Regions from separate parts of the Lysinibacillus sp. fkY74-1 genome, predicted to be linked through region 2. Evidence: riboswitches for the same ligand, from Rfam matches in the RefSeq annotation. Region 2 holds a riboswitch; each other region holds the start of a gene.
What was found. A riboswitch is a leader RNA that binds a small molecule or an ion and turns the genes downstream of it on or off. The one in region 2 is predicted to bind thiamine pyrophosphate.

Region 1 (7,547 bases), 1.5 Mb from region 2:
CTATTTAATCTTTTATTCGTTCAATAGTGGTGGCTCCATGAATAACTTTGAGTCCTTTACTTTAGAGCATTATCAGGCTGTTTTTGAAGATTCAAGGCTACTTGTTATTTTAATCAATACTGTTATCGTAGCATTACTATCTGCTTTAATTTCTACTATTATTGGAACATTAGGAGCAATTGGTATTGTCACTGTCAAAGATTCAAAAATGCGTAATACATTATTGTCCCTAAACAATGTTTTAATTGTCAGTCCAGATGTCATCATTGGGGCAAGCTTTTTAATTCTATTTACAATGGTTGGCATTAAATTAGGCTTTGCTTCAGTATTATTAGCACACGTAGCGTTTAGTGTACCGATTGTAGTGTTAATGGTTTTACCTAAATTGTTAGAAATGAATAAATCACTAATTGATGCAGCGTTAGATTTAGGAGCAACCAAAAAGGATGTTATGATGCGTGTCATTTTACCGTATATTCAGCCAGGTATTTTTGCAGGCTTCTTCCTAGCTCTTACGTATTCATTAGATGATTTTGCTGTGACATTTTTCGTAACCGGCAATGGCTTCAGTACATTATCGGTAGAAATCTACTCGATGGCTCGCGCAGGAATATCTCTCACAGTTAACGCTATTTCTGGATTAGTATTCTTTGTAACCGTTATCGTTGTGGTTGGTTATTACTTCATTACAAGTCGTACAAGCAAAAGAACGGAGGGACAACAATGAAGTCATTAATTCAAGCGACCATCGCTATCCTTGTTGTTTCTGCCCTTTTATTCTATGCTGCTGACGCCTTAAGTGCAGGTGGCGGTAAAAGTGGAAAAGACACTTTAACCATTTTTAACTGGGGAGAGTATATTGACCCTGATCTATTGAAGGAATTTGAAAAAGAAACAGGTATTCATGTCATCTATGAAACATTTGACTCTAATGAAGCTATGATGACAAAAATACAGCAAGGTGGTACAGCTTACGATATTGCTGTTCCTTCTGAGTATATGATTGAAAAAATGAAGGAAGATAATTTATTGATTCCTTTAGACAAAGCAAAAATACCGAATTTAAAAAATATCGACCCTTACTTTTTAGACTTACCATTCGATGATAACAATCAATATTCAGTTCCTTACTTTTGGGGAACAGTAGGGATTGTCTATAATCCAAAACTAGTTGGAAATTTAGATTTCTCTTCTTGGGACGATTTATGGGATCCTTCATTAAAAAGAAAAGTATTTTTAGTAGACGGTGCCCGTGAAGTGATTGGGATGGGGTTAAATAGTCTTGGACACTCCTTGAATTCATTGGATAACAATGAACTACGGGAAGCAACTGACAAATTGATTACACTTGCGCCCAACGTAAAAGCGATCATTGGGGATGAAATTACACCATTAATGATTAATAATGAAGCAACAGTAGCCCTCACTTGGTCTGGTCAGGCAGCAGACATGATGTTTGAAAATGAAGAGTTGGACTTTGCTGTTCCTGAAGAGGGCTCCAATCTATGGTTCGATAATATGGTTATTCCCAAAACATCGAAAAATATTGATGGTGCACATGCCTTCATCAATTTTATGCTAAGTGCAGAATCCGGTGCTCAAAATGCCGATTATGTTGGCTATTCAACGCCAAATATTGCTGCGATGGACTTAATGGACCCAGAAGTAGTTTCAGATGAACGCTACTACCCATCTGAGGACCAACGTGATACCTTAGAGGTATACAAAAACTTAGGTCCAGATTACTTAGGAAAATATAATGAACTGTTTTTAGAATTTAAAATGAGTATTCGATAATTTATAAGAGCGAATTGGTCTACAAACCAATTCGCCTTTTTTATTTAAGCATTCATTTGTATCGCTATATTTAGAAAGAAATTCTACTAGTAACCAGTTGTCGATCATACAATCCCACTTCGTCTAGGTATCATCAATTTTTTCAAGATGCCAGCAATCTTTAGTTTTTCTTTATCCATAAAAAGACCTTGAATCTACGTCGTACGACACCTGCGCATTATAACTTCATCTTTAACTTTCATCTACACGGTTATAGGTAAGCTTTCTCATGGCAAACGCAATTATTTATTTTCACTAGTTTTTTACTCTCCCTACTTCAAGTCTCTAGAAAAAGCAATTCTCTCTCCTCACTCCACACCCCGAATTTTTATGAGATAAAAGCTTTTCTGGAAAATCATTCTACATATCGAACCAGTTACAGCAATCTCAACTATTAGCCAGCCATAATTCTTTATGATAGACTGTACTATATTTGATTACAAAAAGGGGGGCTTGTCGATGACCCAGCAGAAGTCCAATAAGGCGGCTTTGTATATTTTAATGTTTAACATGTTTATCGCAATGGGGAGTATTGGAATTATTATTCCTGTAATGCCTGAATATTTAAGAATATTTGGAGCAGCAGGACAAGTTCTAGGCATGCTTATTGCAACGTTCGCCTTAGCACAATTCGTATTTTCTCCAATTGCTGGGAATCTTTCGGACCAGTATGGGCGGAAAAATTTAATTATTTTCGGTCTTATACTAACAGGACTTGCACAAATCGGTTTTGGCCTTTCTACAGATGTATGGATGCTCTTTTTAGCACGTTTTTTAGGTGGCCTTGGCTCTGCATTTGTAGCACCTCCTATTATGGCTTTTGTAGCAGACGTGACAACTTATGAAGAACGCGGAAAAGGAATGAGTTTGTTAGGAGCTGCTATGTCTTTCGGCTTTATGATTGGCCCTGGAATTGGTGGTTTCCTTGCAAAGGTTAGCTTACATTTTCCATTTTTCATGGCGGGAGCTGCCGCCATTTTAGCGGCTATTTTATCTTACTTTTTATTACCATCTACAAAGCCAAATACTGCGCAAAATAGACAAAAGCAAGATAATCTGGTAAAACAGATGGCTCGCTCTGTACATATGCCTTATTTTGTTATGTTAATTATTATGATGGTATTCTCATTTGGGATTGCTAACTTCCAAACGACCTTATCACTATTTGTGACAGAGAAATTTAATTACTCACCTGGCGATATTGCCATCATTTTAGTTGTTGGTGGTGCGTTTGGGGTAATTGTACAAATGTTTATTATTACGCCACTCTTTAAACGGTTTGGTGAAATGAAAGTAGTTTTGGTCAATTTATTTATTGCGGCCGTTGCTATTTTCTTAATATTATTTGTTTCTGGTTTTGCACTAATATTAGTTGTTGCAACCATCTTCTCTACGGCGACAACGTTGATTCGTCCAGCTGTTAATACTCTCATATCAAAACTTGCAGAAAAAGAGCAAGGATTCGCAGCCGGCTTGAATAATGCCTATATGAGTCTAGGAAATATGATTGGACCCGCTTTGGCTGGTTTTTTATTTGACTGGAATATGAACAGTCCTTATATTTTTGGTGCCATTATCTTATTAGCTTGCTTCTTCCTTGCCCTGATTTGGACATTGAAAAAGGCGCCTCAGCTTATGCATCCAGATTCACATTAATAGGTAACTCTTATTGACTATTTATTGAAGTATGTTACACTTCTAAAAAATAGAAAAATACTTACCACTAGGGGAGTCTTCTAAAGGCTGAGACGTATATGGTTATATACGGACCCTTCGAACCTGATCTAGTTCATACTAGCGGAGGGAAGTGGCGCTTCTTGCTATTTTCAGTGTATAAGCAAGGCCGCTTCCTGTCGTTTGAAGGAAGCGGCTTTTTTCATTTTCCTAGTGGCTAAAATGAAAAGGAGTACACCTAACATGTCTATTAGAAAATTAACAATTATGGCTTTATTAGTAGCGATTGCTATTGCAGGTTCTACTTTTATCTCCATTCCAACTGGGATTGCTCGTGCTTATCCGGTGCAGCACGCTATTAACGTAATAGGAGCCATTATACTTGGACCCGTATCTACAGTTGTAGTTGCCTTTGTTACGGCCATTATTCGAATCCTTACAGGGACAGGCTCTCTTTTAGCCATTCCTGGTAGTATTATTGGTGCATTATGCGCAGGGCTTGCCTATAAATATAGCGGTAAAATTTGGTTTGCTGGTTTGGGTGAAGTGATTGGCACTGGTCTTCTAGCATCACTTGTAGCAGTGCCCTATGCAAAGGTACTAATGGGAACTTCCGTAGCAGCCTTGTTTTTTATGCCTGCCTTTTTAATATCAAGTACAATTGGAGCAATTTTAGGCATTTTAGTAGCTAGCAGTTTGCGAAAAACGGTGCTAGTAAGATATTTTAATCCTACTCTCTTTATTAAATAGTGTCGTAGCAGGATTTCTTTTTCCATGAATGTACAAAAAGCAGTGCGAAATTCGCACTGCTTTCATCTAAACTAAATTATTGGCGTTTTTTCATACCCTTTAATAGTTGTGCTACATTCGTGTCTTCTGCTTGTACAGGGAGATCCTCTACCAGTTGCTCCTTTTTCTTCGACTTCGTTAGGAAATTCCAGCCAAAGCGCCTTATTGTTATATCAATAAAGAATAAGAGCATACCTGCAAGGAGAAGCCATGTGGCAATGTTTTGACGATCCGCCCCTTGCTTTGTAAAGTCACGGAACACTTCTTGTGGTTCTTTTAAAACAGCACCACCTGTTTGTTCGGTTATTTCTTCTATTAATTTATCATTAACAGGAAGAAGTTCATATTCAGCGCTGTAAGGAACACTTAATCCCGCCTGATAAATCGTTTCCTTTTCATCAGCGATACGGAAGAAGATTAACCCCGGCTCAGCTTGTACCACAGCTCGCACCTGAGAGGCTGATATAGTTTCAAGCTGTGTGTCTAGCTCTTCACCCGCTTCATTAACAGCCACAATATCTAAAAATGCTGCTTCATTTGTAGGGTCTGTAATCATAAAGGATCCATCTGATTCTACTCTTACATCGTAGGCAACGTCATTATAACTTGGGAGCATTTGCGAAATAAGCGTTTGCCAAAATGTGCCCCAGTCCTGCCATCTTGCCCAGTCTCCTGACCACTTTCCTGTTGAATCAGAAGTAAATGCGAATGTTTTGCCAAGACCGTATTGCCATTGTGCTAATACTGGATCTTCCTTTTCGCTTTCAGCCACGACGGTAGCACCCTGCTTTGCGGTTGTTCCAATATAAGCATTCATTTGTGGAACGCCATTGGCAAATAGCGTATTCCATCCCCCTGCATTATACAGTACAGGATAGAATGGATTATCTTCAATGTACGTACGGGAAATCATGGCCGTTTCACGAGATAAAATGGACGGAATAGTTTGCTCATCGATAACATTGTAGAAGCGTCCACTCCCCATCTCACTCAGAGCTTCCAATAAGTTTGCATCCGCGTCTTGACCAATAGCTACTGTCGATAAGGTTATTCCGTTATCTTTTCCTTGTTCAATTAAATCGTCATAATTTCCTGGCTGCGATTGTCCATCCGTTAAAAGAATAATATGCTTACGTTGCAGTTTCATATCTGCTAGGTTTTCATATGCTTTTGCCAGTGAACCATAGATTTCTGTTCCGCCTCCTGGTGTAACGGATAAAATGGTATCCACTGCCTCTTCTTTATTATTCAAAGGTCCAGTCTCTATAATTTCCCAAGGACGATCATCAAATGCTATAAATCCTAATGTATCTTCATCACGTAGCATTTCAACTGATCGTGCAGCCGCTTCCTTTGCAAGCTCTAGCTTGGATCCTGACATACTGCCAGAACGGTCTAACACAATGACAAGTCCTAGCGAAGGTAATTGTTCTTTCCCCTTTATCTCCATTTCAACAGGTAATAAAGTTTCAATTGGTGTTTTAAAATAACCACCTAAACCAAAGCTATTTTCTCCACCCACCATTGCAAAACCAACACCAAAGTTTTTGACTGCTTGCTCTATCACACTCATTTTTGCCTCACCGACTAAATGTCCCGGTACATTATCAAAAATAATGGCATTATATTGCAAATAACTGGAGAGTTCATTTGGCAAGCTTTCAGGTGATTTTACATCATAGCCTATTGATTGCTGACCAAGTGCCGACGCTATTGGTGAAGCTGTTTCATAGCCATTCACAATGAGTAAATGTGGTTCGCTTTGTACCATTGTGACACTTGTTAATTTATTGTTTTCAAATATTGCGTCCTGTCCTACTTGAACAACAGCTTCATATTTCACCAGCCCTTCACCAGTCGCTGCATGTTTATAGGTAAACATATTCGTTCCTTCGGCTAGCTCGACTCCCTCACGATGAATCAGTTCATCATTTTCATATAATAATAGCTCGCCTTGTCCAGCTGTTGTTGCATGCACTTCTGTTACCAGTTGTTGTTGCTCACCTACATAGGCAACTTGTGGGGACACAAAGCTTTTTAATGAAACATCATTCACAACAGGCTGACTGAAGGGCACAACATCCACACTAATATTGGAGCCTTTAAACTTCGTGGCGAAATCTAAAGCACTTCCCTTTGTCTCATTGCCATCTGTTAATAGCACAAGGCGTGTTGCTTTTTTCGGATCTATAATACCTGTGGCAAGTTGCAGGCTTTGTTCTATATTCGTTTGATCAGTAGCCTTTATTTCCGTAAACTTTGGTACTTCCTTTAATGTTTTAGTCATAATGGCTTCTGTTTGTAATGTTGATGAGAATGAATACAGCCCTGCAAGCTGTTCATCTTTTTTCGATTGTAAACTATCCTGTATAAACTGTACCATCTCATCTTCAGTCCCATTCATGGAAGCTGAGCGGTCAACTAGATACACGATTTGTTCTTCTTTTATAGGTAATAAAAGATACGGCCCTGCCAATGCGAAAACTAAACAGCCTACCGCTAGCATGCGAATCATAAGTACGAAAGCATGACTCTTTTTTAGTCGCTGTCGTTCTCGCCAATAGGTCCAACCAAAATAGATGAGTAATGGAAGTAATAGCAACAATATGAATGGCATATCAATTCGTAAATCCACGACGTCGTTGCACCTCCCACTCTAAAACAAGTAAAACTAAAATAATAAGAATTAGCCAAGGGACAAAAGAAGCCTTCGAAATCTCAGCCTTTCCGTTATCAGAAATATCCCCTAATGTATAGCTTGTTCCTTGCTCAATAACACGTTCTTGCGCCTGCAATTGTACAATAAAATGTTTTTCTTCATTATTAGAACGCACAAAATAGATGCCAGGTTTTGTTGGCGCAGTTAGCATACCATCCGTAACCAATGATAGAAATTCATCTTCTTGTGAATATACGCTCCAGTCTTCCTGCGCTAAAGCTACTGCTCTTTGTTCATTTGGTGTGAAAATACCGAGTGAACCAATGGATTCTGATAACTGCTGTTCAGTACTCCATAAGAATAACGGGAATGATGGGTGTAGTGGCCAATCCGTATCTGCAATATCTGCTAAGACGACGATATCCCCTTTAGGAGAGCGCTGTATAAACGGCTTTTCTCCAACAGTAGCGATAGTTTCATAATTTGTAAATCCAGGATACAAGGCGCTAACATAAACATCTTTGAGCTCACTAAAAGCAAATAAAGCATCACTTTTAGTACTTACTATGCCACTTACCTCTACCTTTTC
Region 2 (7,547 bases):
TACATATGCCTCTACTCGATGTAGCCCAATTTGATCGAATGCAAAGCGGACTACCATATTCACTGCCTCAGTAACAATTCCTTTACCTACGTAAATTTCATCCATAGCATATCCCACAAATGCACTTGAGTAGGGTAAACGTTTTACAGCATATAGTGCAATATGTCCTATTAGGTTATTAGTACCATGCTCAAAAATGCCAAAAGTAAATTCTCGCTTTGAATCCATTAAATATAAGCTTTCTTGAATTTTTTTATATTGCGCGTCGATCGTATAGTATTCAGGTCTTTGTAAAGGCTCATATGTTGACCAAAAGTATTTATTGCGGCTTACGAGACCTGTTAAACTTCGTGCATCATTTTCTTGGAATGTTCGGATGTAGCATTTTTCCCCCTTTATAGTTACCACATTCCCACCCTTTTTTCTTAATAAATTCCAAATTTTAAGCACCATTTCTCCACACTAGCCTTCCAATCAATATCGGTAGAAATTTTCACTACCTTCTTAACTAATAGAATTTAAAGGAGTAATCCCTAGTTTTACCTTATTGTATGTAAAAAAAGATGCTGCTACAACTAAAACAGCTCATGTCTTCATGTCATAGCACCATCATTTTACATTTTATTTTTTACTTCTTCTTCTCATTCAAGGTGTTCAGGCTGGATGAGTCAGCATCTTCTAAAAGCGGATTGTCTAATACATTTGTTAAATGAAGTCCACGTTTCAGTGCCTCTCGTTCAATATGTGCAAGCGTTTCTTGTAGCACCTGCACACGTGCATATTTTTTATCGTTTCCAGCTACTAAAATCCATGGAGCATTTTTCTTATCGGTCTTGTCAAACATTTCATTGGCAGCCTCAATATATTGTGGTGACTTTTCTCGATTGCGCCAATCCTCTTCTGTTAGCTTCCAAGATTTATATGGATTTTGTTCTCGTTCCTTAAAACGCTTTAATTGCTCCTCATCTGAAACATGAAGCCAGAACTTAATTATTATGTAGTCCCCCGCAGTTAAAATCTTTTCAAAATTATTAATCTCCTCATAGGCACGAGACCATTCTTCCTTCGTTGCGAACCCTTCAATACGTTCTACTAATACACGCCCATACCATGAACGATCGAAAACAGCGATTTGCCCATGCTGAGGTAGCTTTCTCCAGAACCGTTGTAAATAGTTATAGCGTAGCTCATGTGGCTGTGGAGCTGAAATTGGGTGTACGATATAGCCACGTGGATCGACACGTTCAATTAAACGTTTTATCGCTCCACCTTTCCCAGCGGCATCCATACCTTCAAACACTAAAATTAAACCAATTTTGTTTTTTAATAAAAATTGTTGGGCATTTAACATTTCATATTGGAGTACTTTTAATTTCTTTTTATACATCTTTTTATCTAGTTCAATAGATAGGTCTAGATTTTTTAAGTTTTGTGTCATAAAGCTTCACTCCTTTATTTTGTATATATTCTTATTGTACTAAAGAAATAAATGGATGCCTATTGAGATGGTAAATTGTAGATAGTATTAGCAAACAACACGATACATTGATGGAAGTTTCCGTTATAATAAAATGAGTGACAGTACTATACTTATTTGTCTTTTCCCTATACAATTTAACACGAAGGGAGAGGAAAGCATGCCTCGGTTTTTATTGATGACAATTTCGTATATTGTCTCACTCATCCTAACCTTTTCATCCTTTTTCATGAAACTTAACGGTCAGTCTTCTTTAGAAATTTCTAATCGTTTTTCGGTGGTATTTGCACCTGTTGATGGAAGTCATTTAATTTGGATTGTCATTTATTTATTCATCGGTTATTGGTTAGTGATGAACATCAAAAAGACATCTATGAAACAGTCTGCGCTCTTTAGTTGCATAAATATTTTACAAGCATTAATGATATACGTATGGCATCATGAATTATTTATTGTTTCTCTCGGCATTACCCTACTCTTAGTCTTGTATCTATTTATGTTGTACAATACGTATCCACTTCATGACAAATCACTGTCGGGTCGTATTCCTTTCGCCATTTATTTAGCATGGATGACATTTATTTTCATCACAAATATTAGCTTTACGTTAACAGCTTATGGTTGGAACGGTTTTGGTCTAAGTACTCCTCTTTGGGCAGTTATTTTACTGACATTAGGTGGAGTCATTGCGCTACATATCCGCTTTCATCACTTTGATATCATGTATCCAAGTGTTTTTATATGGGCTTATATAGGAATCGCTTTACATAATGGTTTTGATGAGCTACTCGTAACAACCGCTGCGTTATTTTTATGTGGTGTACTCTTTGTTGGCATTTTATTCATTAAAAAAAATCCTGCCTACCAAAAGTAATTTGGTGAGCAGGATTTTTTGTGTCATCCTAGTCTTCGTCTAATGAAGTGAGGATAATTGGTTTATCTTTTGTAACAATCACTGAATGCTCAATTTGAGCAACAAGAGACTTATCGGGTGTTATGAATGTCCAACCATCACCAGCTTCTACTATATGCTCTGCTTTTGCAGAGATAAATGGCTCAACTGCAAGAACCATACCTTCTTTCATAATCGTAGAGTCCCATGCATCATAATAATTTAAAATGTGATTTGGCTCATCATGTAAAGAACGACCTAAACCATGGCCTGTTAAATTCATGATAACTGTTAAGCCATTAGCATTCGCCTCGCGCTCTACCGCCTTGCCAATTTGATTTAATTTAGAGCCAGCCTTTACCTTTGTCATTGCACGATCAAAAGCATCTTTGGCAACACGACATAGTTTTTCTTTATCTTCATAGCCATCACCGACTACAAAAGAAATACCTGTGTCGGCAAAGTAGCCATCTAAAGAGCCTGAAACATCGATATTAACGATATCTCCCTCCTGAATAACACGTTTACCTGGGATACCGTGCGCTACTTCCTCGTTGACACTAATACAAGTATATCCTGGGAAGTCATATTCTCCTTTTGGTCCAGAAATTGCACCTGCCTCAGCAAACATTCGACCGGCAATTTCATCTAGTTCAAGTGTTGTGACACCTGGTTTTGTAGCAGCCTTCATTGTTTCACGGATCTCCGCACAAATGCGTCCAATTTTTTTAAAAGCTTCAATCTCTTCTTGCGTTTTTACAATCATGTATAACGTCCCTTTCATCTAATATCTACTCTTTAATATAACATAACTTTTTATACGTATAACGCTAAACGCTTTAAATATTGTATGCGTGCCTCCTTGGCAAAGTGCAAAAAGCGCTATTCTCTTATAACTATATAAAAAACCCCTTCACCAACATGAAGGGGGATGGCATTATGCTTTACGTTGCATAAGTTGTGGAGCCGCTGTGAATAATAACACTCCCACAATGGCTGTTAATACTGTAGCAGGAAGCATATATGTACCATTATAAATAATCGAATAAATCCATGCATTTTGATCGCCGGCATACTCCGCAAAAAATACAGCCCCAGCAGTAGTATGTGCTACATAACGCAAGAAGCCTGCAAACACAGTACCTAAAATAATATAAAGTGCCATTTTTGTTTTGTTTAGTTGACTTGCTGCCTCTAGTAAAGGTCTGCGCACAATGGCTGCTAATCCTACAACTGTGAAAGCGACGCCATAATCTAGTAACCCTTGAAGCCAGTGTACAATATAAGCGCCAAACATGGTTTGCATAACACCTACAAGTAAGCCTGTTGTTAGGCCAGCTACTAAGCCCCAGCGAATAGCAATTAACATAATTGGTACCATGACAAGACTAACAGAGCCACCTTGTGCCCATACTTTAAACGAGACCTGATCCAGCACAAGGCCAATTGCTGCAAATATTGCAATCTCCACTAACATTAATAGTCTTTTTTTGTCCATACATATTCTCTCCTTTGTTCCGATGTAGGATACAAGAGCAGGAATAGAAAAGCGCTGATTTGATTCTCTCTGACATCTTATTATTTTCAAGAATGAAAAAACGATGCCAGGACAGAGCCTCACATCGTACAAGTGTCGGTTTCTATCCACATCCCTACGTAAGTGCTAGCTTACAGGTTCAAAGAGTAAAGGCATTACGTGCCCAGTCTCAGCTGACATCATCAGCTCCCCTTGTGGTCGTTACATCTGAATTTACTTTGAATAATTACATTGTACGCAAAGCATGGAATGATTACAACCTCTTCCATACTTAATTTTTGAAACTTTGCTGATTTCCATGCGTAAATATTAAAAAAGGAGGTACAACTATGGAGAACCAAAAAATTTTATCTGCCTTCAGCTATCTCAGTATTTTCTTTGCTCCTTTCATCGTACCATTGATTGTTTATTTCGTTTCGAAAGATGCTGATATCAAAAGACATTCCATTCGCGCACTAGTGTCTCATTTAATTCCTTTTGTATTTGGTATATTATTTTTCATTGTCTTTGTGTTTTCTACCTTTAGTTTAGATCCCACTTCAAGTAATAGTACAGTAATGATCGTTTGGTTCATTTCGTTCGCCATTTACGGAATTGTCTCGCTCGGAATCGTAATATGGAATATTATTCAAGCCGTTCGAGTTATCCGCTAATGTTTTACTTTTAGAATAAACAGGTAGAAGTAATTAAAAAAGGGGCTGTGTTTTTAATGAAAGTATCAAAGGTAGTAAAAACCGCTGTTAAATTAGCGCCGATTGTTATACCGATTGTAAAAAAAGTGATGGCAGCAAAAAAAGGGACAACTTCTACAGTCAGTCCTCGGAAAAAATGAAAGGAAGGTGTATTTCCTTAAGCCGGAAATACACCTTCCTTTATTTTATTTCAAAGTGTGTTTGACTATGTCCGTTTAATGTTTTTTCGACATGTAAAACTGCTGGCATCGCGGATTTTAATTCAGGCACATGGGAGATGACGCCAATCATTCGGCCAGAATCTTGTAAATCGATTAAGGTGTCTATTGCTTTATTTAATGATTCCTCATCGAGCGAGCCAAAGCCCTCATCAATAAACATAGTTTCAATATGAATATTGCCTTGGAAGCTTTGAATAACATCCGCCATTCCCAGAGCAAGACTTAATGACGCATTGAACTTTTCACCACCAGATAACGTTTTGACATCTCGTAATTGATCTGTGTAAGCATCATATACATCAAGCCCAAGTCCACTTTGCTTTGCATGCTTTTCAAGTCTGTCTGAGCGTCTAAGCTCAAATTGACCATTCGATAAATGATTAAGGCGAATATTGGCTGCCTCTGTAATTTGATCTAAATAATTTATTTGAATATATCGTTCAAAGGACAGCTTTTTCGAATTTTGCCCATTTAATAAGCCATATAGCTCCTTTACACGTCCAGCCTCACTCTCAAGTAAACGTAGCTCTCTTTCTGTTTCCTCGACTTTGTTCATAAAGCTTTGACATGATTTCACAAATCCATCTATTTGCTGAAGTTGTTTAAAGGCATCCTCATAGGCGATTCGGAGGCTTTTCACAGTCGCCTCCATCAAGGCTAAATCTTGTTCCTCTTTTCCTTGAAGATGTTTTTCTCCTTCTGAAATTTGAATTTTTAACGTATGAACCTGAAGGGTGTAGTCACTGCATGCTCTCCGGAGTTCCTCTAATTGAGTGGCACTTCTTTTCGCAGCTGCGTAGTCTTCATAGCTTACAAAGCCCGCTTCCTGCATGCTTGTTGAAAACTGTTCACGCTTGTCATTCATTTTGAGCTTTAATTCTTCAAAATTCTGTTTGGCGATCTCCACAGCTAGTTTTGCATTACTGTCAGCTTCCTTCATGGCATGTAAATGATGTTGGCTTTCCTGCCATAATTTTTGAAAATCCATTTTCTGTTGGCTAACATCTGTAAGCGTTTGTTTTAATTGCGGTAAAGTTGGAATATTTGTTGGCATTTGCTTATGCTGTTCCTCTACAATTGCCTGAAGTCTTGTCCAGCTCTTCATCTGCTCGCTTAAATATTCCTCAAGTTTTAATTGTTTGTTTTGCAATTGCTCTATTGTTAAACGCTGTTCCTTCTGGTTTTTTCTTGTTTGAGCTAACTGTTGATTGATAACCCTTAAGCTAGTAATCTCTTTCTCCATTTTTTCTAAGGAAGCTATTATCTGTGCTTGATCCTGTTGCTTGATAGAGTGTGCATATAATTGTTTCAGTGTCTCTTGCTGAAGCTGTTGTGCGGATCTTAACATTGCCTCTTTTTCCAAATACAAACGTTCATCGGAAGAAACTTTTACCCTTAATGTTTCCACCTGAGCAAGTTCAACAATTTCCAATTTCTCATTATGAGTTTGCTGATGAGCCGTACTCCCGCATACAGGACAAGGCTGCCCTTCTTTAAGCTGCTGAGCTAAAACACTTGCTTGACTTGTCAGCCAGCGTTGCTCTAATTGTTGAAGCTCCAGTCTACTGTCCTGATAGCGAGCTTTAGTTGCGATAACATCCTGTTTCGCTATCTCTACCGTTTTTGTATAGTTCTCCATCTGCATGAGCAAAGTTACTTGCTCCTGCAACTTTGGAAGTTTTTCTAAGTAACCTTCATATGGTTCCATTTGTTTTTCATAGTGCTCAATTGATTGTGAAAGCTGCTCTAATTGTGCGCTTTCTTTTTCGATTAGTACTATATTATCCGCTGCACCTTGTTTGGCGGTTTTCACATATTGCTCAGCAATTTGCAGCTGCTGTACATGGCTGTCATACGCTTCAAACTTAGGAAGCAATGCTTGGAGTTGCATTTCTTGCTGTAAAAGCAGTTGCCGCTCAGACTCTTTTGCCTCTTCCGCTTCATATTTTTCTTGTGCTCGTTGTAAGAGTTCCTTGGTTTGTAGCTGACTACTTTGGGCTTGTTGATAGGCTTGTTCTTTTAAATTTTGTTCAGCTCGTAAATCCATACATTGTTGTTCGAGTAATAGTAAACGCTCCGCTTGTTCTGCTAAAGCTATTTCCCGTTCCTTCGCATGGTATTTATCTTGCTCATCTAACAGCATTTGTAGTCGTTCTTGTCGTTTGGACTGCTCCTCAAATTGTTCATTAAGCGTTTTAGCTAAACGGTAAAATTCCTGTTCTTTTTGATGATGATTATAAGCTTCCTCATATTGTCGCTGTATATCTTCAAAACATTTTTTATAATAGGTAAGCTCCTCTTCAAGTGCTTGCTTGAGCTGAAACATATTTTCCGTATTATCCGCAATTTGTTTGAACAGAGGAGATGAACGTTGTGGAAGTGCACCAACAATTTGACCAAGTAGATGTTCTTTTAATTGTTTGGCACGTTCAAGATCACTCTCTGCTTCTTTTCGTTTAGCATCAAGCAGCTTTGTCATAGCACCAAAGCGATCTGTTTTGAAAATTTTTCGTAAGATTACCTCTTTGTTTGTTGAATCAGACGTTAATAATTTGCGAAATTCACCTTGAGGTAGCATCACAATTTGGCTAAATTGATCCTTTGTCAGACCTATAATTTCCTGAATCTTTTTATCGACCTCAAGTGTTTGCTGCTTTTCCACAATGTTATAATCGAGCATTCCCTCCCTAACTTCCGCTAGCTCCACTTTTTTACCAGTAGCTGTTTT
Region 3 (7,547 bases), 1.5 Mb from region 2:
CAAACCAAATAATAAGTAACGGCGCCAATACAAGAATGGGTATATTTTGCGACATAATGAGAATCGGATAAAATAACGACCGAATGAAAGTAAAACGATGCAAAACAATCGCCACGGTTAGACCACAGCCAACCCCAATAGCAAGTCCAAGTAAAGCTAATTCCACAGTAGCCAGAGCATGTGGCAGAAACGTTTGATATGATTGAAAGCCTTCCTTTAAGATTATGCTTGGTGCTGGTAGGAGCCAGGGAGGAACATCAGCGATATGCACAACCAGCTCCCATATGAATAAGAGGAAGGCGATAAACATTATCGTCCTTCCCTTTTGTAATGCCCGTTTCATGACTGATATTTCTCCGTTAATGTAGCCATGGTAATCCCATTTGGTTGATATAAAATTTTTACTTGTGTAATGACATTAATGGCTCCTAGCTCGACCATCTTAACATTCATTTTTTCAATGATTTGAAGAAGCGTTGTAAGCTCACCTTCCATTGTTGTTTCAAGGGGATGAACCTCGTAGTTCACACCAGATGCATCAATAACCGCAATGGCCGCATCCACATAAGGAATGACATCCTCGTATTTCTCTGTCTTCGGAATGATTTGGACACTGATTAATGAATTTGCCATGTTAATTGGCCTCCTTTTTCGGTAGGAACTCATTCGTAAACGCCTGTTTAGCATCAAATTCGCCCTCTAACACTTTGTTACTCGACATCCATTTAGCATAGTTTTCCCACACAGAAAGCTTTTGCTCCCCCCATTGATTAGCGTCATCCTGATACTTATCAGCCAACCACTCTTGACTTTTATGCACTAACTCCTTATCTAAGTCTGGTGCCGCTTCTAGTAAAATATCAGCCGCTTCATTCGGATGCTCGATGGCATATTCATAGCCCTTCGATGCAGCCGCAACAAAAGCTTTGACGCTGTCTGGATTGTTTTGAATCATTTTTTCATTGGTTGCTAAAACAGGTGTATAGTAATCTAACTGATCACTATAGTCCGTTAAATACAGCATATTAATTTTTTCCCCACGAAGCTCTGCCTCAATACCTGTCCATGCATAATAAATCCAAGCAAAGTCGATGTCCTTTTTCATCATCGTAAAGAAATCTAAATCTCCCGCATTGACAATGTCTAATTTATTAATATCAGCGTTTTCTTTTTGCATTAATGATTGTAATACCGCTTGTTCGAGAGGTGCTCCCCAGCCCCCATATGTTTTTCCTTCAAAGTCCTTTGGAGAGGTAATACCCTTTGACGCTACAGAAGCAAATCCAGATGTATTATGCTGGATGATGGCCGCTATCGAGACAAGTGGCACATCCTGAACACGAGCCTGTGTAATGCCCTCCTGATAACTCACGCCAAATTCTGCCTTACCAGAAGCTACGAGCTGATCGGCTCCTGCCTCTCCTGGCATTATAATATCAACATCTAAGCCTACTTCTTCAAAATAACCGAGCTTTTTCGCAACATACAATCCTGTATGATTCGTATTCGGTGTCCAATCGAGTACCACTGATACCTTTTTCTTTGTATCAGCAGACTGCTTGTCCTCCTTGTCGCTACAGCCTACTAACGTCAATAGAGTAGCTAATAGGATAAATAACCATTTTTTCATGCTAGGTCCTCCCAGTTTGTAATATGAAAGTGTTCATGAATGAATGTTGTCACCAGAAGAAAGCGTATTATACGGTTGGTAAGATATTGCTTAGAAAATAAAAAAACGCCTAGGATTCCTCCCAGACGTATTGCAATCAATCTCCAAAACATTTGCTTTTTTGAATAGATGTTCCCTACGCTGGTACGAGCCAAATCAGGTTCAAAGGGTCAGTGTCTATCGGACACAATCTCAGCTAGCCATAACTAGCCCCCCTACATTCTTTCGCTATGAACTTTTCGATGTTTATTATACCCATAGTTGATCTTAAATGACAAGATGCTAATTTTGGATAGTTGTGCCACTATAAACAAATAGCCCAGCTCTACTTATAGAGACTGGGCATGATGTTAGCTTGTTTTTTGTTCTTTTTTGGCCGTTAAAACATGTGAGATGGCTCCATCTGTTGCAATGTCCACTTTAAATGAACCATTAGAATGGCGATCAGCGCGCGTCAATGCATGGACATCGATAACCTCTTGTATGCCTTTTTCAGTTTCAATCACAACCTGCTCATCGTCTGTTGCTTGAATAACAGCGACAATTCGATGAGGATTTGCTTTTAATTCTGTAAGGACTTTAAGTCCACGCTTGGCACGACTTGCTATTTCTACCTCTGCGACATTCATTTTCTTTACAGCCCCTCGTTGTGTCACAATAACGACATATTGTGTTTCATCTGGCTGTAGGACATTGACCCCGACTAAAGCTTCTCCATCTTTTAGCGTAATACCTTTAACACCGCCCGTTTTCACTCCAGTAACTGGTAGTTCTTCAATAGGGAAACGAATGGCATAGGCCGTATCAGTTGTTAAGAGCAGTTCCGCATCATCAGTTATAAACGATGCATAAATCATTGCATCGCCCGCTTTAACATTCATTGTTTTAATTGGCTTCGAATAACGCGTCACAGCATAATCTGCTAATGGCGAACGTTTAATTTGGCCATCTTTCGTAGCAGTTAAAATATACATATTTGGCTGTTCAAATGTTTCAAAGCCATAGACTGCAATAATCGACTCATCTTCACTTGTTGGCACAATACTTGAAATATGCTGTCCAAGGTCCTTCCAGCGAATATCAGGTAATTCATGAACAGGCTGATAAATATAATTCCCTCTATTTGTAAATAACAATAGATGATGTTGTGTATTTAAGTTTGCTTCATACAATAAGTAATCGGAATCTTTCATCGCAAAATCTTGACCGTTGGAGGCGGCATGGGATCGTGTAGATGTACGTTTAATATAGCCATCTTTCGTGACAGTCACTACAACCTCTTCACTTGGAACAAGGACATCTAATGTAATTTTAATTTCTTCTATTTCTTGTTCAATTTTCGAGCGACGTGGCTCTGTGAAACGTTTTTTAATATCTAGCAATTCTTGTTTAATGACGCGTACAAGCTTGGCCTCGCTTTGTAAAATTCCTTCTAGCTTGGCAATCAATTTGTTTAAGTCATCCTGTTCTTGACGGAGTTCTGTAATATCGGTATTCGTTAAACGATATAATTGCAGGCTCACAATCGCCTCTGCCTGTACCTCAGTAAAATCGAACTTCGCCTGTAAATTGAGCTTGGCGTCCTTCTTATCGTTAGATGAACGAATCGTAGCAATAACCTCGTCTAGAATAGATAGGGCTTTAATTAAGCCATCCACGATATGGGAGCGATCCTTTGCCTTTTGTAAATCATATATAGAACGATTTGTGACCACTTCTTTTTGGTGAGTAATATAGGAATCCAGCAATAATGGTAATGTCATCATCGTTGGACGACGATTATGAATGGCAATCATATTAAAATTGTAAGCTACTTGTAAATCTGTTGTTTTAAATAGGTACTGTAGAATCCCCTGTCCAGGAACATCCTTTTTCAGCTCGATAACGACACGTAACCCTGTACGATCTGATTCATCACGAATTTCAGCAATCCCTTCAAGGCGTTTATCTACACGTTGCTCATCAATTTTTTTCACAAGATTCGCTTTATTCACATCGTATGGTAATTCGGTAACGACAATTTGCTCTTTTCCGCCCTTGATAGGTTCGACCACAGCTTGTGCACGGACAATAATTTTACCGCGCCCTGTTTCATATGCCTTTTTAATGCCGTCTACACCTTGAATAATTCCGCCTGTAGGGAAATCAGGACCCTTGATAACTGTCATCAATTCATCCACTGTCACAGTAGGCTTGTCTAAGCGCATCAAAACAGCATCCAGCACTTCATCTAATGCATGCGGTGGAATATCTGTTGCATAACCCGCAGATATCCCTGTAGAGCCGTTTACTAATAAATTAGGGAAACGAGCTGGTAAAACAGTTGGTTCCATATCCTGGTCATCGAAGTTTGGCACGAATTCAACCGTTTTCTTCCCAATATCTCGTAACATTTCACCAGCAATTGCAGAAAGTCTTGCCTCCGTATAACGCATGGCTGCTGGTGGATCTCCATCAACCGAACCGTTATTCCCATGCATTTCTATAAGCATATGGCGAGCTTTCCAATCCTGACTCATACGAACCATCGCCTCATAGACTGAGCTATCTCCGTGCGGATGGTAATTACCGATTACATTTCCGACTGTCTTAGCCGATTTACGAAACGGTTTCTCATGTGTATTACCTTCCGTAAACATTGCATATAAAATACGACGCTGTACTGGTTTAAGACCGTCACGTGCATCTGGCAACGCGCGGTCTTGAATAATATATTTACTATAGCGACCAAAACGGTCACCCATTACTTCTTCTAAAGGTAAATCTTGAAACTTTTCTGTACTACTCATGCTTGGCCCTCCTCTTGTTGGATGAATTCATTTTCTAAAATGTTAGCATCATCCTCCATACCGAAGTCTACATTGGCTTCGATCCATTTACGACGTGGCTCTACTTTATCGCCCATTAACGTCGTGACACGTCTCTCTGCACGTGCACCATCCTCGATAGTGACACGAATTAATGTCCGTGTGTCAGGGTTCATTGTTGTATCCCATAGCTGGTCAGCATTCATCTCTCCAAGACCTTTATAGCGCTGTAATATGTAACCCTTTCCAACTTGTTTGATGGCCTTTTGTAAATCGTTTTCTGTCCAAGCATATTCAATCACTTCTTTTTTGCCAGTTCCTTTCGAAACCTTATAAAGTGGTGGTAACGCAATAAAGACTTTTCCAGCCTCGATGAGTGGACGCATATAACGATAGAAAAACGTTAGTAGCAATACTTGAATATGCGCACCATCCGTATCAGCATCGGTCATAATGACTACCTTATTGTAGGCTGAATCCTCCACAGCAAAATCTGTACCTACACCTGCACCGATCGCATGAATAATCGTTGAAATTTCTTCGTTTTTCATAATATCTTGTAGCTTGGCTTTTTCTGTGTTAATAACTTTCCCACGCAGTGGTAATATCGCCTGGAATGTTCGATCACGACCTTGTTTTGCAGAACCACCCGCTGAATCACCCTCGACTAAATATAATTCATTTTTCGCCGCATTACGTGACTGTGCAGGCGTTAATTTCCCAGACAGAATCGTACTACCCTTTTTGTTTTTCTTACCATTTCGTGCATCCTCACGGGCTTTACGAGCCGCCTCACGCACTTGCTGCGCACGAATCGCTTTACGCACAAGAGACGCTGACAATTCAGCATTTTCCTCTAGCACATATAAAATTTGCTCAGACACCACACTATCTACCGCTGAACGAGCCTCACTCGTACCAAGCTTGCCCTTTGTTTGTCCTTCAAATTGTAATAAGTGCTCTGGAATACGAACAGATACGATAGCCGCTAAGCCCTCTCGAATATCCGTTCCTTCTAAGTTTTTGTCCTTGTCCTTTAATAAGCCAATTTTTCTTGCGTATTCATTAAAGACACGCGTCAAGGCTGCTTTTGCACCTGTTTCATGTGTACCGCCATCTCGTGTACGTACATTATTGACAAACGATAAAATCGTTTCAGAATAACCATCATTATATTGGAAGGCAAACTCTACTTCAATATCGTCTTGAATACCCTCAACATATTTCACAGGATGAAGAACATCCTTCTCTTCATTCAAATACGCAACGAAAGCTTCAATGCCGTTCTCATAAAAGAACACATCATTTTTGCCTTCCTCGCGCTCATCGATTAATTCAATTTTTAAGCCCTTTAATAAAAAAGCCGACTCACGTAAACGTTCTGCTAAAGTATCATAATTAAATTTTGTGACAGAGAAGATTGTTTCATCAGGTAGGAAATGAACAAGCGTTCCTGTTTGTTTTGTTTGACCAATTTCTTCAAGTGTTGTCACTGGATGTCCACCATGCTCGAAGCGCTGGCGATATTTTTTCCCATCACGATGGATGGTTACTTCTAAAAAAGTTGATAGCGCATTCACAACAGAAGAACCTACACCGTGCAAACCGCCACTTGTTTTATAACCACCTTGTCCAAACTTACCACCTGCGTGTAGGACGGTAAAAATAATTTCAGGAGTAGGTTTACCCATCTTATGCATACCAGTTGGCATTCCACGGCCGAAATCGCGTACGCTAATACTCTGGTCTTTGTGAATCTTGACAATAATATGAGATCCAAAGCCAGCCAATGCTTCATCCACCGCATTATCTACGATTTCATACACAAGGTGATGAAGTCCACGGCCATCTGTCGAACCGATATACATGCCTGGTCGTTTGCGCACCGCTTCTAATCCTTCTAATACTTGTATAGCGTCATCATTATAGACGCTAGGTGACTGTTTATTCGTCAACAAAATTCCCCTCCAAAAAACAAACACATGTTCTATTTATGTTCTCATCCTAATAATAATAGCATTTCCTGTCAATAGTTAGCGACAGGTCCAATTAAATTTTTAAAAATTGCTCACAGTTTTAATAAACATTTCAATAGTAAACATCTTCAACAGTTGCTTAAAATTGGAATTTAAGCAAGACAGACAACCACTAGTATCCGTAAACACCTGACGCATCGTAGCTTATTTAGTTGCAAAATAGTGTTTCTGCGTCATTCCATGTAAATGAATAAAGTTAGACTTCTATTCTACCAAAGGAATGAACGATTGACAAAATTGCCATTTTGCCTAAATTTTAAGAAAGACTTTTTTCGTGCCTTCATCAATCATGTCTAAAAGCCTATCTCCAATTTACATTTAGTTTCTTTTGTATTGAATTCAAGACTCCTTAGGAATTCTCCTTCATAACATTGTAGATTAGCAAGAAAAAGTGTAAAATACTTGTTACAAACTATTAGTACCAAGTGATGGACTATGAATGAAAGGAGTCCAACTATGATCAATGGACTTATTATTTTATGTGCTTATCTAATCGGCTCTATACCTTCAGGGCTATGGATAGGTAAAATTTTTTATACTACCGATATCCGAGAACACGGAAGCGGTAATCTAGGAGCAACGAATACATTTCGAACATTAGGAAAAAAGGCCGGTATTGTTGTGACTGTGATGGATGTTCTAAAAGGGACTGCCGCTGTCTTACTAGCTGCACTTCCCATATTCTCAGACAGTTCTATTCATCCCTTAATCCTAGGTCTTGTTGCAGTGATTGGTCATATGTTTCCGATTTTCGCCAATTTCCGTGGTGGAAAAGCCGTTGCCACATCTGCAGGTGTTTTATTAGGCTACTCATGGCCATTGTTTGTCTTGCTCCTAATTGCTTTTCTTGTGACATTGAAACTCACAAAAATCGTCAGCCTAACATCTATGATAGCCGCTTTAGTAGCACTTATCTATTCAATCGTTTATTATTTTGTTACAGGTGACTTTGCATTAAGCATCTTGGTAGCCTTTTTATTTACCTTTATTATTTATCGTCACCGTGCCAATATTGCACGTATTAAAAATGGCACT
Region 4 (7,547 bases), 870 kb from region 2:
TAACGCACCAAAATGTCCATTCCGCACTTTCCACCGTGATGGTGCTATGCGTTTTGATGGCAACCTTGGTTCAACACTAGGCTATGAACCAAATAGCTATGGTGAATGGGAGCATAATTTAGACCATAAAGAGCCAGAGTTACGCATTGATGGTCATGCAGGAATTCATGATTTCCGTGAAGACGATAATAATTACTTCGAGCAGCCAGGTAAACTTTTCCGCCTAATGACTGCGGAAGAACAACAACGTCTATTTGAAAATACGGCTAATGATATGGCTTCTGTCGAGGAGTTCATCAAACGACGTCACATCCTACACTGCTATTTAGCTGATCCAGCATATGGTGACGGTGTTGCAAAAGCAATGGGTCTTTCATTAGAAGGTATGGATCTTACAAACCCATACGTAAAACAACCAACAAACGTTTAATATTCCATTTAATTATTGATATCCAAATCCAATTTTTACTCCATGTGAATTTAATCATCACATGGAGCTTTTTTGTCTTCGTCTAGCCTCCAACTGCTTACCTCAATTTGCAACATGGAAGCAACATAAAAAAGGCTTGTGTCTAGTAAATTAACACAAGCCTTTTATTATTATAGATAGATTTGACTACCTGCCTTTTTAAACTCCACTGACTTCTCCCTCATACCTTCATGGATGGCCTCAGTTGTATTTAAATCCTTTTCTTTAGCATAATTACGAATATCCTGTGAAATTCTCATGCTACAAAATTTAGGACCGCACATTGAGCAAAAATGTGCAGTTTTGGCCCCCTCTGCTGGCAATGTTTCATCGTGATATTCTACTGCACGTTCTGGATCAAGAGAAAGGTTAAATTGGTCGCGCCAGCGGAACTCAAAGCGCGCTTTTGACAGTGCATCATCGCGTTGTTGTGCACCTGGGTGCCCTTTTGCCAAATCTGCAGCATGTGCAGCAATCTTATAAGTAATAACCCCTACTCGAACATCCTCCCGATTAGGTAATCCTAGATGTTCCTTCGGTGTCACATAACAGAGCATAGCTGTACCAAACCAACCAATCATTGCCGCTCCAATAGCAGATGTAATATGGTCATAACCTGGAGCAATATCTGTTGTCAATGGGCCTAATGTGTAGAAGGGAGCTTCCTTACAAACCTCTAATTGCTTGTCCATATTTTCTTTAATCAAATGCATTGGAACGTGACCTGGCCCCTCCACCATTACTTGAACATCATGCTTCCATGCTATTTGGGTTAACTCACCTAATGTTTCAAGCTCCGCAAATTGCGCTTCATCGTTTGCATCCGCGATTGACCCTGGACGTAAGCCATCTCCTAATGAGAAGGCTACATCATAAGTTTTCATAATTTCACATATTTCCTCAAAATGAGTATAGAGGAAGTTTTCTTGATGATGGTATAAACACCATTGCGCCATAATGGAGCCTCCCCGAGACACAATGCCCGTTACCCGGTTTGCTGTAAGAGGAACATAACGTAAAAGAACACCCGCATGAATAGTGAAATAATCTACCCCTTGCTCTGCTTGTTCAATAAGCGTATCACGGTATACCTCCCACGTTAAATCTTCAGCTACACCATTTACCTTTTCTAATGCCTGATAGATTGGTACTGTTCCAACAGGTACTGCGGCATTTCGAATAATCCATTCTCTCGTTGTATGAATATGCTTGCCAGTTGATAGATCCATAATATTATCTGCACCCCAGCGTGTAGCCCATGTCATCTTTTCGACTTCCTCTGCAATCGAAGATGATACGGCTGAATTTCCAATGTTCGCATTAATTTTCACATGGAAGTTACGACCGATAATCATCGGCTCTGCCTCCGGATGATTAATATTGGAGGGCATAATAGCTCGACCTGCTGCAATCTCTGAACGCACGAAATCAGGGTCCATATTTTCTCGTATCGCTACAAACTCCATCTCAGGTGTAATAATTCCCTTTCTAGCATAATGCAACTGTGTTACATTTTTCCCCCTTTTTGCACGTAAAGGCATTCTCATCAATTCAGGAAAGACATTTTCTTGGATACGTGGATCATCTGCGCGACGGAAGCCATTATCCTCAGGTTTAATGGTACGCCCTTCATATTCCTCTACATCTCCTCGCTCTTGTATCCAAGTACTTCGTAAAGCCGGTAAGCCCTTTGTAATATCCACATGAAATGCAGGATCAGTATACGGGCCACTCGTATCATACACCCGAATAGGGGCATTTTCTTCATCTCCAAAGCTACCCGTCGTCGGACTTAATGTAATTTCACGCATTGGTACTAAAATATCTGGACGTGATCCTTCCACATAAACCTTTTTACTTCCTTCAAAGTTAGACATAATCATAATGTTCTTTTCACTAATCGCTGACATGAGCTACTTCTCTCCCTTAAATGTATTTTAAGTAAGGACCGAATCTAGCTCACCCCAAAAGGAAAATAAATAAAGGCCGAATCCAACATAATGATTGGATCCGGCCATGAATGTAAAGGGTCTATTGATTGCACGTAATAGGCAATAGCTTCTTAACTTTCCCACGCTGGTATGAGCCAGATCAGGTCCAAAGGGTCAAGAAACCTCTATGCGTTTCCCTCTCAGCCTGACTCATCAGACTCCCCTAGTTAATACTATTCAGTTTGATGCTAGTGTAGCAGATATTGCTAAGAGATGGAAGTTATCATTTAAATATTTTTGCCATTCTATTAAGTAAACAATACATCAGCGATATAAATCACAATCGTGACCGTTATACAACTCACAATGGTAGAAAATAAAACGGTTTGTGCAGCTGTTGCCGATTCTATATCATATTCTAATGCTAGACTTGAACTGTTGCGGGATGTGGGAAAAGCACTCGCTATAAATAATGATTGTGCTACGACCCCATTTAATCCCAGTGCAAAGATAATGACTAAAGCAATAGCTGGTCCGATAATTAATCGAGTCAAGCAGCTGATGAAGACTGTTTTATTAAACATAGTTTTAATTTCCATCTGAGACAATTGCGCGCCCAGCGTGATTAATGCAACGGCAATAAAACCATCCGCTACATGGTCTATTGGTATTTTAATAAACGGAGGAATACCAATATCAAAATAATTCATTGCCACACCAATTATTAAAGCGTGAATAATAGGCATTTTTATAAAATCCTTTAGAATCGTCATGCCTGATTTAGTAGACGAAATTAAATTATATAAACCATACGTATACGTAGTCATGTTTTGAAAGATAACGAGTATAACCTGGATGGCTACACCAATAGGTTGAGAGGCAAAAATCATTTGAGCTACCGGAATACCATAGTTTCCAGAGTTAATGAGTACTACACTATTTTTAAAAACAGCCGCCTCCGTTTTAGCTAGTCCAAGCCCTTTCGCTAAAAAGTGACTGAGTAGCATTTGACTACCAATAAAAAGTACAATAAACAACCCGACTTCCCCTAGCACAGACAGCTTTATACTCGTTTCATATAAATTTATAAACACAGCCGCTGGCATAAAGCAATATGTAATTAGCTGTGATAATGCTTTTAAGTTAAAGCGAAATTTCTTTTGTAGAATGGCCCCTAGTACAAGTAATACTAAAATAGGTGCAACAATTTGAAAAAAAATCATTCCAAGATACACCATATTGATGTCCCCCCTCCCTTTTAATAGTAGTGTCGATATTGCACTAGGTCAATGCCACTTACTTTCATAATTAAAACCGTTGATTTACACTATGGGCGGGGTCGCGCTTCGTTCTAATGGTTGCAAAAATTCAAAAGCTCAAATCAATGAACTCGAGCAATGTCCAGAATATAAGAATCATCAAAACTTATTTAACGTCATTTAGGATTGGTATGCCAAAATGCAGAACAATTGAACTTGTCTTAAAGGAGACTTGAAGATACTGTCAGCTTGGACGTGGTAAGCTTTTTATGCTTGAGCTGTACATGATCGAGCAACAAAGGTCCATTTGAAATAAGTAAAAAATGAAAAGGGAATCGAGCATCAACTTCTCGATTCCTTTTATCAACAGTCTGAGACTACTTAAAGGTTCTAAGCAGTTTTTTCTTTACGCAAGCTTAAATCGATTAACAACCTCTTGCAGTTCATTAGAGATATCATTCATGTTTTGCATAGACTCTGCCACTTTTTGCAATTCTGCTTGTTGATCCATTGCAGAGGCACTTACTTGCTCAGCAGAGGCAGCTGTTTCCTCTGATATAGCCGAAATACTTTGGATAGACATAATTGCTTGATTTTTATGCTCTAACATAGTAGATAACTGAGTCATTAGCTCACTAATAGAAGTTGCAATTGCACGTGACAAATCACTATTATCTTTAAAAGCCAATTGCGTGCTTTGTACGGACTCATTTTGCGATTGCATTAATTCTGCATTCGAGGCAATGACAGCAACTGTTTGCTGTGAATTTTCTAAAATGCTTTCTACCGTGCTTTTAATAACTTCTGTTTCATTTTTTGATTGCTCCGCCAACTTTCTTACTTCTTCCGCCACGATCGCAAAACCTTTTCCATGCTCACCAGCACGCGCAGCCTCAATACTTGCATTTAAAGCCAATAGATTAGTTTGCTCCGTAATGCTTTGAATAGAGGCAATAATTTGATTAATATTAGCAATATTAGAAGCTAGTAATTCCATTTGCTGTTGAATACGGCCATTCATCTCATTTGTCCCTATATTATGTTCATGTAAACTTTGAACCTCTTGCATGCCTTTTTCTGTTGTTACATTTGTTTTGAGCGATAACTCGTCCATTTCATTCGAAAGCGCAGTAATGGCATCTATTTGATCCGATAAATCCATCATGCGGTAATTCGTTTCTTCAGTATCCTCTGATTGCTTCGATGCTCCCTGTGCAATTTCATTTATGGCTACTGATACCTCTTGACTTGAAGACACGATTTCATTAAATGCCTCATGTACCTGGTTAGAAGACTGATTCAATAGAGTTGTAGAGTTTAACACGGCTTTAATAGCACTATTGGTTTTATCCAACATATTATTATAGGCCAATGCAACCGCACCAATTTCATCCTGTTTAATATATTTCTCCTCTACTTTTTGTGTTAAATCTCCTTCCGCTGCTGTTTCAATGGATGAGCGTAAATACTTGAGCGGCTTTAGTTGTTTGTAAATGAATAGTACACTTGCAGCAGTCATCAAAGCTACCATTATAATGGATGCAATAATTGTATAGACGAATACATGGTTATACGTCTCTAAAATTTTTGATTCAGCTAATACAATTTGAACGGTCCAAGTTTCGTCAATGTCCTCTAAAATCATGGGAGCAAATACATTATAGGCTTTATCCTTCAGTTCATTAGAATCTATGTACATACTTGTTAGTTCGCCATTTTCCATTGTCTTACGTATGCTTGTCCAAGCGGGGTCGTCCTGCATATTTTGCCCATCTAGCTCTTTACCAAAACTGTTAGCTGTCAATACACCGTTATTTGTAATAATGGCTGCATAGCCGCCTTCTGGTGCAACTGACTTTGTCAACTCATTTAAATAATCTATGGACACATCTGCTGTTAATACACCGAAAAACTTCCCGGAAGCATTAACTAATGGTACAGAAATTGTTGTCATTAGTACCGTTTGTCCGTTTACACTATAATCATAGGGCTCCGTTAAAACTGTCCGTCCCTCTTCTTTTGGCACCCAGTACCATTGAGAAACATTTTTATCATCTAAACCCTCAATAAGAGTGGTCGTTATTTCATTATCATTTTTGCTCAAGTATGGTCCAAAACGTTTTTGGGAATCTACCAATGTAGCCTCATTTGGGTTTACAATAAGGGAATTCTCCTCAAAGATAGCCCCTACCCCTAATAAATCATCATTACTAGCTAAATTATTTTCCATTATGTCTAAAATGCCTTTGGTAGATAGCGTCTTATTTTTCTCCATACTTTCAACGATTCGTTTCGTTGTTTGTAAAGTTGTATTGGCTTTTTTAAAGCGCTCGCTCATAATAGCCGCTGATGATTCAGCCGTTTGCAATGTTCCATACTCTGCATCTTCGACACTTTGCTTTTTTATAATAATCCCTGTTGTCACTGTATAGGATAAAAATAAAACTAGAAACAATCCTATGATTAGGGAAGATAGTTTCAATGCAATTCCTCTTGATTTCTTCATCACAAACACCCCCACTTTTATAAATAATCATAATAGATGAAAGGTCGTATCTCAATAAAATATTTAGCGAATAAAGTAGAAATTTACATAATTATAGATAAAAATACAGGCATATTAAGAGATTTGTTTATTATAATTAAAAGTACTTATGGCTCATTTGAGTTGAAATGATTAGTAAAACATACACTTAAAATATTAAATTATAGTAAATTATGGTATATTATCTAGTAGATAAAATGATTGGAGTGACTTGCATGACAAATAAAGCGCTATCAACATTAATAGCCACGGCGATTACAGCGACACTAGTATTACCTGTGTCAACTGCACAAGCCTCTTTTTCCCTAAATCAATCGAATTTATATGAAACACAGGTTCAGGTTGCAGCAACAAAAAAAATGGTAGGCAATGCCGTAACGATTAAAAACATCACAAACGATACGGTTATTACATCAAATGGTACATTTAGAATCCACAAAGATTTAAAGCCCCTTTTTGATCATTCAAATAAAACAGCATTAACAAACGCATTAGCCACCATTGTCGTAAAAAACAAGCAAATTATAGACGTGACATCATTAACATTAAACAAAGCTGGTACGAGCAAAAAATCAGTATACTTTGATGGTGGTCACAGTCATATTTCTGGTGACTTCACTGTGAACGCAGACTATGTAAATATACAAGACGTTACGGTTGATGGTCAGTTAATTATTACAAACAGAGTAAAAAAAGCTATAACACTTGATGACGTTTCCGTTAGCGATACGATTACATTAAAACCACTTATCATAAAGAAGAATGACTGGCTGTATGTTACGCTAAGGGATATGAAATCATCTACTATCAATTTGGCACGCACGAAGGTAAATATATCTTCTGACCAAGCACTTTCTAAAATCGATATAATTGGTAAAGTTCCCACTTTTGAGTTGAAGGCAAATGTGGAAAAACTGACGATCAATGTGGAGGAAAATTTCAACCTTTTCGGCGAAGGGAAAATTGAACAAATCATTGTTAAAGACGGCACAAAAGTAGCATTAAATTCAGGACATCAGGTGGGTAAAGTACAAGTAGACAATAAAAAGGTCTCTGTTATCCTACCAGCTATTGATAAAAAAGAACTAACTACGCTACTAGCATCCCCCCCTTACGTGCAGGTTTCTATAAATGGATACGATATTTTAACAACTGACAAATGGACAACACAGGTTGATCGGAATATTTTTGACTCTGCCGTGACAAGTGCCAGAGCGATAGCAAACAATAATAGCGCCTCACAAGAACAAGTAAAGAATGCTATTTCACAATACAGAAATGCGTTAGCAGTCTACCAAAATGCCCAAAAGAGTGGCTCAAAATATGGCTATGGGTACAACTAT

Region 1: linked by a shared signal. The riboswitch ahead of thiW (energy coupling factor transporter S component ThiW) and the one ahead of thiT (energy-coupled thiamine transporter ThiT) in region 2 are both predicted to bind thiamine pyrophosphate.
Region 3: linked by a shared signal. The riboswitch ahead of ACE1MS_RS12000 (ABC transporter substrate-binding protein) and the one ahead of thiT (energy-coupled thiamine transporter ThiT) in region 2 are both predicted to bind thiamine pyrophosphate.
Region 4: linked by a shared signal. The riboswitch ahead of thiC (phosphomethylpyrimidine synthase ThiC) and the one ahead of thiT (energy-coupled thiamine transporter ThiT) in region 2 are both predicted to bind thiamine pyrophosphate.

Annotation. Positions count from the first base shown of each region.
Region 1 covers NZ_CP170173.1:827,376-834,922, reverse strand. Annotated here, with positions in the region: gene ACE1MS_RS03830 (ABC transporter permease) at 1-727, shown strand, start outside; gene ACE1MS_RS03825 (ABC transporter substrate-binding protein) at 724-1,797, shown strand; gene ACE1MS_RS03820 (MFS transporter) at 2,296-3,492, shown strand; TPP riboswitch at 3,552-3,659, shown strand; gene thiW (energy coupling factor transporter S component ThiW) at 3,754-4,260, shown strand; gene ACE1MS_RS03810 (VWA domain-containing protein) at 4,337-6,934, opposite strand; gene ACE1MS_RS03805 (vWA domain-containing protein) at 6,918-7,547, opposite strand, start outside.
Region 2 covers NZ_CP170173.1:3,921,263-3,928,809, forward strand. Annotated here, with positions in the region: gene ACE1MS_RS19460 (GNAT family N-acetyltransferase) at 1-453, opposite strand, end outside; gene ACE1MS_RS19465 (polyphosphate kinase 2 family protein) at 629-1,438, opposite strand; gene ACE1MS_RS19470 (hypothetical protein) at 1,638-2,351, shown strand; gene map (type I methionyl aminopeptidase) at 2,380-3,135, opposite strand; gene thiT (energy-coupled thiamine transporter ThiT) at 3,307-3,867, opposite strand; TPP riboswitch at 4,002-4,109, opposite strand; gene ACE1MS_RS19485 (DUF4870 domain-containing protein) at 4,236-4,559, shown strand; gene ACE1MS_RS19490 (hypothetical protein) at 4,616-4,738, shown strand; gene ACE1MS_RS19495 (SbcC/MukB-like Walker B domain-containing protein) at 4,779-7,547, opposite strand, start outside.
Region 3 covers NZ_CP170173.1:2,469,592-2,477,138, forward strand. Annotated here, with positions in the region: gene ACE1MS_RS11990 (ABC transporter permease) at 1-343, opposite strand, end outside; gene ACE1MS_RS11995 (thiamine-binding protein) at 340-633, opposite strand; gene ACE1MS_RS12000 (ABC transporter substrate-binding protein) at 635-1,630, opposite strand; TPP riboswitch at 1,786-1,896, opposite strand; gene parC (DNA topoisomerase IV subunit A) at 2,020-4,458, opposite strand; gene parE (DNA topoisomerase IV subunit B) at 4,455-6,431, opposite strand; gene plsY (glycerol-3-phosphate 1-O-acyltransferase PlsY) at 6,969-7,547, shown strand, end outside.
Region 4 covers NZ_CP170173.1:207,707-215,253, reverse strand. Annotated here, with positions in the region: gene ACE1MS_RS01025 (catalase) at 1-430, shown strand, start outside; gene thiC (phosphomethylpyrimidine synthase ThiC) at 601-2,379, opposite strand; TPP riboswitch at 2,521-2,635, opposite strand; gene ACE1MS_RS01015 (AEC family transporter) at 2,709-3,638, opposite strand; gene ACE1MS_RS01010 (methyl-accepting chemotaxis protein) at 4,066-6,165, opposite strand; gene ACE1MS_RS01005 (S-layer protein) at 6,420-7,547, shown strand, end outside.